DNA from 3 places in the Streptomyces viridosporus T7A genome. Region 3 is predicted to be linked to each of the others. Evidence: riboswitches for the same ligand, from Rfam matches in the RefSeq annotation. Region 3 holds a riboswitch; each other region holds the start of a gene.
What was found. Region 3 has a riboswitch for cyclic di-AMP ahead of CP969_RS28020 (M23 family metallopeptidase). Riboswitches for the same ligand answer to the same signal wherever they lie in the genome.
Positions count from the first base shown of each region.

Region 1: it holds a riboswitch for cyclic di-AMP, as region 3 does, so the genes downstream of both, CP969_RS07290 (C40 family peptidase) here and CP969_RS28020 (M23 family metallopeptidase) in region 3, are expected to answer to the same signal.
Region 2: it holds a riboswitch for cyclic di-AMP, as region 3 does, so the genes downstream of both, CP969_RS23645 (C40 family peptidase) here and CP969_RS28020 (M23 family metallopeptidase) in region 3, are expected to answer to the same signal.

Region 1 is NZ_CP023700.1:1,550,070-1,553,333, forward strand. It holds gene CP969_RS07280 (ATP-dependent Clp protease proteolytic subunit) at 1-500, shown strand, start outside; gene CP969_RS07285 (hypothetical protein) at 508-816, shown strand; cyclic di-AMP (ydaO/yuaA leader) riboswitch at 1,152-1,355, shown strand; gene CP969_RS07290 (C40 family peptidase) at 1,359-1,832, shown strand; gene CP969_RS07295 (ATP-binding protein) at 2,237-2,722, opposite strand; gene CP969_RS07300 (helix-turn-helix domain-containing protein) at 2,934-3,264, shown strand, end outside.
Region 2 is NZ_CP023700.1:5,070,541-5,073,804, reverse strand. It holds gene pcrA (DNA helicase PcrA) at 1-651, opposite strand, end outside; cyclic di-AMP (ydaO/yuaA leader) riboswitch at 928-1,085, shown strand; gene CP969_RS23645 (C40 family peptidase) at 1,093-2,280, shown strand; gene CP969_RS23640 (tellurite resistance/C4-dicarboxylate transporter family protein) at 2,366-3,264, shown strand, end outside.
Region 3 is NZ_CP023700.1:6,070,485-6,073,748, reverse strand. It holds gene CP969_RS28025 (GntR family transcriptional regulator) at 1-681, opposite strand, end outside; gene CP969_RS28020 (M23 family metallopeptidase) at 901-1,674, opposite strand; cyclic di-AMP (ydaO/yuaA leader) riboswitch at 1,687-1,852, opposite strand; gene CP969_RS28015 (M16 family metallopeptidase) at 2,054-3,264, opposite strand, start outside.

The sequences.
Region 1 (3,264 bases), 4.5 Mb from region 3:
CCGCGAACGACGTGATGGCCCAGTTCCTGTACCTGGAGCACCGGGCCCCGGACCGGGACATCTCGCTCTACGTCAACTCCCCGGGCGGCTCGTTCCACGCCATGTCGACGATCTACGACACGCTGCGCTTCGTCTCCTGCGACGTGGAGACGGTCTGCCTCGGCCGGGCCGAGGGGACCGCCGCGCTGCTGCTCGCCGCCGGCACCCCGGGCAAGCGGTGCGTGCTGCCCGGCGCCCGCCTGGTGCTCCGTCAGCCCGATCCGTCCGGGCCGCTGGAGGGCCGGGCGAGCGACCTCGCGGCCCGGGCCGAGGAGCTGGGCCGCATCCGGTCCCGGATGGAGGACATGCTCGTCCGGCACGCGGGCCGCACCCCGGAGCAGGCCCGGGCGGACCTCGAGCGGGACACTGTCCTCGACGCACGGGCGGCGGTGGACCACGGCCTGGCGGACCGGATCGTGCCCGACCGCAGGGGCGGGCACCCCGCCGACGACGCGAGGTGAGCCGTCGATGCTGCCCCCGGAACTCCCTCCGCTGCCCGCGCTGACCCGCGCGGAGGCCGAGTTGATCGACCGTTACCTCGAGGTCGTCGACCTGCTCGGCCGCATCAACCCCGCCTCGGACGGTGACACCTACCGCGGCCTGCGCGCCGCGCAGGCACTGGTCGGCAAGGCCGTCGCGCTGCGCGACGCGCTGACCGTGATGCACCGGCGCGGCGAGACCGAACTGCACTCCGCCACGCTGGGCCGGGCCCTGCGGGTGCTGGACGGCGAACGGCGCACGGCCCGGCTCATCCTGCCGCCGACCCCGGGCAGTTGACGCCCACCCCGGTCCGGGCGGCCGTCCCCGGCGAGGGCGCGTCCGGACCGGAGCCGAAACGGACCAAACGGCTTACCCCCATCCGGCGTAGATGCACCTGCTTTTTTCGGGGCGCCGAAGTTGCGCAACACGCGGGGCCAGTGGGCGGAATTGAGCATTCCGACGCTGGTCCGAGGCCTTTCGGGGCTCTTGACAGCGAACCGAACAGGAGACTGTCCACCCGAACGGATGAGTGGTGAGTAACAACACAAATCCCCGGTTCAGTTGGGATTTCGGGCCGGGCATGGGACAAGATCCCTGACTGACGACAAGACCCCGCCGCCGCGGCGGGGCGATCCGGGCGGACGCCGAATCCTGCCGCCGCCCGGATGACCGGTCGACAAGGAGTGGATCGGCAGGAGTGGAGGACCCAAGCACGACGGGTCGCCGGAACGCCAGTTCCGAGCAGCCCTTGGGGTGAAGCCGCACGTGTGCGGCCGGGCCACTTCGCCAGCCCGAATCCGACAGGTCATCCTTCACAGGCGGCTGACGAAGGGTTGCGCATGACTGCGCTCAATCGTGTCCCGTCTCTCATGGCCCGGGCCGGCACGGCCTCGGCCCTCACCCTGGCCGCCGTGGGCGGCTCGATCGTGGTCCCGGGAGCCGCCTCGGACGCGGCCGCCGCGAGCACGGCCACCAAGGCTCTGAACGTCGCCGCTTCCAAGAAGGGAGCGCCGTACCAGTGGGGCGCCACCGGACCGTCCCGGTTCGACTGCTCCGGGCTCACCCTGTACTCGTTCAAGAAGGCGGGCAAGACACTGCCGCGCACCGCCGCACAGCAGTACAACAAGACGAGCCACATCTCCGCCAAGAACCGCAAGGCCGGTGACCTGGTGTTCTTCCACTCGGGCCGCAGCATCTACCACGTCGGCATCTACGCGGGCAACGGCAAGATCTGGCACGCCCCGAAGACCGGGGACGTGGTGCGCCTGCAGAAGATCTGGACCAGCAGCGTCTGGTACGGCCGGGTCAAGTGATCCGCCGGGGGCGGCGGTGCCCCGACGCACCGCCGCCCCACCGGGCGTGACGCGGCCTCAGCCGGTCGCCCGTCACCTCGCCCGTCACCGTACGGGCCGGCATCGCCCCCGCACGCGACGGGACCCCGCCGCGACGAGCCGGCCGAGACTTCGCCGGGCCGTTCCAGAACCGCGGGTCACCCGGGCGGGCGTACGGATCCTCCTCGCCTTCCCGCTGCCGCTCGCGTTCACCTCACGCCCCGGCTCGCCCGGCACGGCGCGGCGCACGATCCCGGAACCACACAACCGGTGCCTCCGGGGCGGAACACCGGCCCACGGCGCCGTGTGGCCCCGCCGGATCGGCCGCGGCCCGTCCGGGCCCTTGCGCCGGCACCTCGCCGACCGTCCCCTCGCCGTGACGGCCCCTACGGTTCCTGCCGACCCGTCGTGACCGGCTCCGCGGCAGGCTCCGCGGTGGGTTCCGCGGCGGGAGGCAGGGTCCACGGCAGTTCGACGGAGACGGTCTTGCCCCCCTCACGCGTGGGGCGGATTCTGAGCCTCCCCCCGCATTCCGCGGTCAGGCAGCGGATGATGACCAGTCCGCGGCCGTTGTCCTGCTGCACCGCGGCGGGCAGCCGTTTGGGGAAACGCGGATGGCTGTCGGTGACACCGACGTGCAGCCGCTCGTCGCGGTCGAGGACCATGTCCACCGTGAAGGTGGGCGACTGCCCGAAGGTGTGCTGCACGGCGTTGGTGGCGAGTTCGGAGACGATCAGCCGGACGGTGTCGGACACGTCCGCGTCCGCCGGCATGCCCCACTCCGCCAGCACGTCCCTCACATGGGCACGGGCCGCGGAGACCGAGGCGGGATCGCTCGGCAGAGTGACGGATGCTTCCAGATGGTCTGCCATGGCGATGTCGTCCCTTTCCCACGGGAGCGCAGTCCGACACGGAGGGGATGGTTCGAGTACGGTCCCGCACTGGTGCTTCGCCGCCAGAGTGCCATCACCGCACGGCGCGGGGCGGCGATCCACCAAGATATGCATATATCTGTCGCCCGAAGCGGTGAACCCTGCGACGGAAGACCGTATCCGGGCGGCTCGGAAGGAGTAAGGAGAGTCCATGCAGCACGGTCCCGCGGTGCGCCGCCGGAAACTGGGCGCCGAACTGCGCACGCTGCGCGCTTCGGCGGGGCTCACCAGCGGCGAGGCGGCCCGGCTGGTGGGCTGGCACCAGTCGAAGGTGAGCCGCATCGAGACCGGCACGAGCGGAGTGAAACCGGCCGATGTCCGCTCGCTGCTCGACGCCTACGGCGTGACCGATCCGCAGCTGCGGGAACTGCTGCTGATGCTGTCGGGTTCCGGTGACGGCGACGGCCGTCACCACTGGTGGCACGCCTACCGCGGCGTCCTGCCGCCGACCTACCGGGACTTCATCAGCCTGGAGTCCCAGG
Region 2 (3,264 bases), 1.0 Mb from region 3:
GACCAGCTCGTTCTTCAGGTTGCTGATCTTGGCGCTGAAGGACTTGGGCGGGAAGCGCTTGGGGTCGAGGTCCAGGTCGCGGCAGACCAGGGCCATCAGGCGCTTGGAGTCGGCGGCGTCGTAGATCGAGAACGACGAGGTGAAGCCGAGCTTCTTGCTCTCGCGGCGCAGGATGCGCACGCACGCGCTGTGGAAGGTCATCACCCACATCGCGTTCGCGCGCGGCCCGACGAGCTGCTCGACGCGCTCCTTCATCTCGCCGGCGGCCTTGTTGGTGAAGGTGATCGCGAGGATCTGGCCGGGATGGACGCCCCGCTCGGCGAGCAGGTACGCGATGCGGTGCGTGAGCACACGGGTCTTGCCGGAGCCGGCGCCGGCCACGATGAGCAGCGGCGAGCCGGAGTGCACGACGGCGGCGCGCTGGTTGTCGTTCAGCCCCTCCAGGAGGGCGGCGGAGTCCAGCGCCGGGCGCGGGGCGCCGTCGCGGTAGTACGCCTCCCGCTCCGGAGGCACGTCGAACCTCCCGCCGAACAGGTCGTCCGGAACGGGCTCCGGTACGTGCTCGTCCTCGGGCGGCGGCGGGGGCTCGTCCTCGGGGCCCTGCTGGGCCTGGAGGTCGGCCAGGAAGCTTTCGTCAAAGAGGCTGCTCATCGCTCTCCGAGTCTAGGCCGCCTCACCGGTAGCCCGCGGCCACCCGGGGAACATCCCCGAGGTTCCCGGGACCGCCGGCACGCCGTCCCGGCCGCCGCGCCCCGCGCACGCTTCAGAACCGCCGTCTCACCCTGGGTCACACGGCGCGCAAGGTCACGAAAACGTATCGGGCATATCACCCGTCAACCTTCACAGGCGCCACACGAGTTGGCTACGGTGCGGGCAGGCCGCTCGACCCCCACCGGCGAACCTCGCCGGGCCGCGCGGCCTCCGCCGAGTCCGGCACCGCCCCCGCGGCGGCCGGAGCCGGGGACCCAACCGAGACCTTGGGGTGAATCGGCCCACTCCCTCGCGGAGCGGCCGTAGGGCAACCCTTCCGAAGCACCCGCCCGAACCCGACAGCTAACCCGGTAGGCGGAGCACTGGAAGGAGTCGCCTCCCTTGGCGTCGCACCGCAAGTCGCGCACCCCCGGCACGCGCGTGGCAGGCATACGGACCCCCGCCCTCGCCACGGCGGCCCTGACCTCCGTGGCCCTGTTGTCCCAGACGGCGAACGCCGCCCCCTCGGACGACGGGAAGCCGAGTCTGGAGGAGGTCGAGAAGAAGGTCGACGCCCTCTACCGCCAGGCGGAGTCGGCGACCGAGAAGTACAACGCGGCCAAGGAGAAGACCGCGAAGCAGCGCAAGCGCGTCGACACCCTCCTCGACGACGTGGCCCAGCGCGCCCAGAAGCTCAACGAGGCGCGGGAGGAGCTGGGGTCCTACGCCGCCGCCCAGTACCGGACCGGCGCCGGCGTCCCCGACACCGCGACCTTCCTGCTCGCGGACTCGCCGCAGGACTTCTTCGACCAGAACCAGCTGATGGACCGGATGACCGGCCGCCAGAAGGAAGCGGTCGACGCCTACGTCACGCAGCAGTCCGAGACGATGAAGAAGCGCCGGGAGGCCGCCGAGAGCCTCGAGACGCTCACCGAGTCGCAGAACGAGCTGAAGACGGCCAAGGCGACCGTCCAGAAGAAGCTCGCGGACGCGCGCGAACTGCTGTCGAAGCTGACCGCCGAGGAGAAGGCGCGGCTCGCGGAGATCGAGAGGAGGAAGCAGGAGGAGGCCACCCGCAAGGCCGCCGAGCTGGCCCGGCAGCAGGCGGAGCAGCAGAGGGCCCAGGAGGAGGCCCGGGAGGCGGCGGCTCAGCGGGAGAGCGGCACCCCGGACGCGTCCGGGTCCTCCGGTTCGACCGCCTCGCCCTCGTCGTCGGCCGGCTCCTCGTACACCGCCGAGGCAGAGAAGGCCCTCTCCTTCGCCCGCGCGCAGATCGGCAAGCCGTACGTCTGGGGCGCCACCGGCCCGGGCTCCTACGACTGCTCCGGCCTCACCCAGGCCGCCTGGAAGGCCGCCGGCGTCACCCTCCCCCGCACCACCTACGACCAGGTGAACGCCGGCACGAGGGTCCCCGTGTCCCAGGCGCGCCCCGGTGACCTCGTCTTCTTCTACGACGACGTCACCCACGTGGGCCTCTACGTCGGCAACGGCAAGATGATCCACGCCCCCAAGCCCGGCACGTACGTCCGGGAGGAGTCGATCTACTACGACGGCGAGTCCTCGATCCACAGCGTCGTGCGCCCGGCCTGACCGGCGGCGCCGCGCGGTGTTCTTCCGCGCCGCTCCACGCGCATGGCGGTGCGGTGGCCGCCCGGTGGGCTTCTAGCATCTGCGCATGCCCGGTCTCTCCTCCCTCCGCGCCTGGTGGGCGCAGCGTCCGCCGGCGGCCGGTGCCGCCGTGATGGCGACCGGCACCGTGTCGGTGGCCCTGCACCTGGCGGGGCGCGGGCTCCTCTCCCGGATCGTCCTGGTGCTCGCCTGCGCCGCCTGGCTCGGACTGGCCGCGGAGTTCGTCCTGCGACTGCTGCGGGACCGGGCGCGGTGGGTGTCGGAGGCGGGGACACCCGGTGCGCTGACCGCCGTCGCGGCCACGGCCGTGCTGGGCACCGGCTTCGCCGCGCTGGGCCGGCTCGCCCTCGCCGGGGCGCTGCTGGTCCTGGCGGCGGTGCTCTGGCCGGTGCTGCTCGTCCTGGTCGCACGGCGCCGGCGGCCCCGTATGCCGGGATCGGTGTTCCTGGGCTGCGTGGCCACCCAGGGGCTCGCCGTGCTGGGCGCGGCGCTCGCCGCGGCCGAGTCGGCGGCCTGGCTCGCGCGCGTGGCGCTGGTGCTGTTCTGGTTCGGGCTGGTGCTCTACGTCCTCGCCCTGTTCCTCTTCGACCCGTGGCAGGTGGCCGGGGGAGCGGGCGACCACTGGGTCGCGGGCGGGGCGCTCGCCATCTCGGCGCTCGCCGGCGCGAAGCTGCTCGCGGCCGACAGCGCGCGGCTGTACCTGTGGAACGAGGACGACAGCGGCGTCCTGCGCTTCACGACCGTGGCCCTGGTCCTGCTCGACCTGGCCTGGTACGCCGTGCTGCTGATCGCCGAGATCGTGTGGCCGCGGCCGCGCTACGACACGCGGCGCTGGGCGACCGTGTTCCCCCTGGGCATGACCGCGGCGGCGACGCTGTCGGCGGCCACCGCGGTCGGCCTGCCGTGGCTCGAGGGCCTGGGGCACGTGCTGGTGTGGGTCGCGGT
Region 3 (3,264 bases):
TACGGGATGTTGCGAGTTCCTCACACGCTCCGCGCGGTCCGTCCGGTCGGCGCCGGAGGCGGAGCGCAGGCGGTGCGCGGCGGTCGCGCGCTCGGCGTGCAGCGCCGTGACGGCCCGCGCGCGCTCGCCGTCGCCGCGTGCCACGGCGTCCGCGATCGCGCCGTGCTCCGTCCAGTGCTCCACCGGGTCGGCGGGTCCCTCGACGGCGTACAGCCAGGCGATCTTGTGCCGCAGTTGGGTCAGCGTCGAGGCCAGCGCCGGGCTGCCGGAGGCCTGGGCGAGCGTCTCGTGGAACCAGCCGCCCAGGGAGCGCAGGTCGTCGCCGGCGCCCCGGCGGGCGCGCTCCTGCCCCAGGCGGACCAGACCGCGCAGCACCTTCACGTGGGCCCCGGTGCGGCGCTGGGCCGCGCGGAGGGCGCCGAGCGGCTCGAGGAGCAGGCGCATCTCCAGCAGGTCGGCGGCCTCCTGCTCGGTGGGCTCCGCGACGCACGCGCCCGCGTGCCGCCGGGTCACCACGAAGCCCTCGGCCTCCAGCGTGCGCAGGGCCTCCCGGACGGGGACGCGGGAGACGCCGTAACGGCGGGCGAGCACTTCCTCCGTGAGCCGGCTGCCGCGCCCGAGGACACCCGCGACGATGTCGTCCCGGATCGCCGTGCACACCGAGTGCGCGGGAATGCGCATGACCGACCTCCGGATCAATTCCCGTGACACGCCGACGATTGACGTGCGTTCCGTGACTCCATTGCACGTGACTCTATTGCAGTCGGCGGGAATTTCCGATGCCGGGCCGGAATCCATGCTTGTTTTTCGGTCGCCCCTTCCCTAGCGACGCCGAAAGCCCCGGCTCGGAAGCCGGGGCCGGGAAGCGGGGGCGCACTCCGTGCCGGAGGCGGACGCGCGTCAGAGGTTCACGCCGTGCGCGCGGAGGTAGGCGACGGGGTCCAGGTCGGATCCGTACTCGGCGCCGGTACGGGCCTCGAAGTGCAGGTGCGCGCCCGTGACGTTGCCGGTGGCGCCGGACAGGCCGATCCGCTGCCCCGCGGTGACCTGCTGTCCCACCGAGACCCCGATGGACGACAGGTGACCGTACTGGGTGTACGTGCCGTCGTGCATCTTGATGACGACCTGGTTGCCGTACGCGCCGCCCCAGCCGGCCTCCACGACGGTGCCCATGCCGACCGACTGGACGGGGGTGCCGCTCGCGGCGTGGAAGTCGACGCCCGTGTGGCTGCCGGAGGACCAGACGGCGCCACCGCTCTTGTAGCCGGTCGAGACGTAGGAGCCGGGGATCGGGGAGACGAAGGTGTTGAGGCGTGCGCGCTCGGCCTCCCGCGCGGCGCGCTCCTCCTCCGCGCGGGCCTCCTCGGCCGCCTCGGCCGCCTTCTCGCGCGCGGCCTCCTCGGCCGCCTTCCGCGCGGCGGTCTCGGCGGCCTCCCGGGCGGCCTCGTGCTGGGCGGCCGCCTGGGCGTCGACCTGGGCGGCGACCTCGTCGCCCAGGGTGATGACGGGGGTGAGGCCGGTCTGCGCGGCGGCGGGTTCGGCGGCGAGCGCGGGGGCCGCGAAGGAGCCGACGACGCCGGTGGTGGTGAGGGCCGCGACGCCCGCCGCGCGGGCGGTGCCGCGCTCGATCCGGCGGGGACGACGGTGCTTCCCGGTGGCGCGGGTGAACGCCATGTGCAGGCTGGTCCTTTCCTTCCCTCTCGCCTACCGGGTTAGCTGACGGGTTCGGAGCAGGAAGGTCTCCTACGGACCCCCTCGCGACACGCGCGGGCGTCCGATTCACCCCAGGGACTGCATGCGGGTCCCCGGCTCCCCCCGGCTCGCGCCGCAGGGGATTCGGCGATGGCTGCCCGGTGCCGCGGGTGCGGCGCACTGCCCGACGAACAGCCCGGAAGACGCTAAGCGGGCGGGCTTTCAATTCCCAACCGGAACCCGGGTTTTGTAGCGCATCCCACAGGGCAGATGGGCAACCTCCACCCCAATTCGGGCATAAGGGGGCCCTGGTGACCCGTGGGTCACCAGGGCCCCGCGCGTGCGCGTCCTCCGCGGCCGCCTACTCGGCCGTCACCACGGCGACGTCACCGATCCCGAGGGCCTCCACGGACGTCCTGATCTGCGCCGCGTCGCCGACGAGGACGGTCACCAGACGGTCCACCGGGAAGGCGTTGACGACCGCGGCGGTCGCCTCCACGGTGCCGGTCGCGGCGAGCTGCCGGTACAGCTCGGCCTGGTAGTCGTCGGGCAGCTGCTGCTCGACCTGGTCGGCCAGGGTGCTCGCGACGGCCGCGGCGGTCTCGTACTTGAGCGGTGCCACGCCCACCAGGTTCTGCACGGCGACGTCCCGCTCCTCGTCGGTGAGTCCCTCCGCGGCGAGCGTGCGCAGCACCGTCCACAGGTCCTGCAGGGCGGGCCCGGTGTTCGGCGTGTCGACGGAGCCGCTGATGGCGAGCATCGCGGCGCCGGCGGCCCCTCCGGAGGAGGAGGGTGCGGTGGACCGGAGGACCTGCCCGAAGGCCCGGACGCCGTAGGTGTAGCCCTTCTCCTCGCGCAGGACGCGGTCCAGGCGGGAGGTGAGGGTGCCGCCGAGGCAGTACGTGCCGAGCACCTGTGCGGGCCACACGCGGTCGTGCCGGTCCGGACCGACCCGGCCGATCAGCAACTGCGTCTGGACGGCGCCCGGACGGTCCACGATCACGACCCGGCCGGTGTCGTCCGCGACCACCGGCGGAACGGGCCGGGGCCGGGCCGGGGAGCCCGTCCAGGCTCCGAGCGTGTCACCGAGCAGCGCGTCCAGGTCGATCCCGGTGAAGTCGCCGACGACCACCGCGGTCGCCGTGGCGGGCCGGACGTGCTTCTCGTAGAAGGCGCGCACGGCCGCGGAGTCGATGCCGGCGACCGTCTCCTCGGTGCCCTGGCGCGGGCGCGACATGCGCGAACTCGCCGGGAACAGCTCCTTGGAGAGTTCCTTGGCGGCCCGGCGGGCGGGGTTGGCCAGCTCGTGCGGGATCTCGTCGAGGCGGTTGCGGACCAGCCGCTCGACCTCGCTGTCGGCGAACGCGGGCGCCCGCAGGGCGTCGGCGACCAGCCCGAGCCCCTTGGCGAGCCGCGAGGCGGGGACCTCCAGGCTCAGCCGGACGCCGGGATGGTCGGCGTGCGCGTCCAGGGTGGCGCCGCAGCGCTCCAGTTCGGCGGCGAACTCCTCGGCGGAGTGCTTGTCGGTGCCCTCGGAGAAGGCCCGCGCCATGACCGTGGCGACACCGTCGA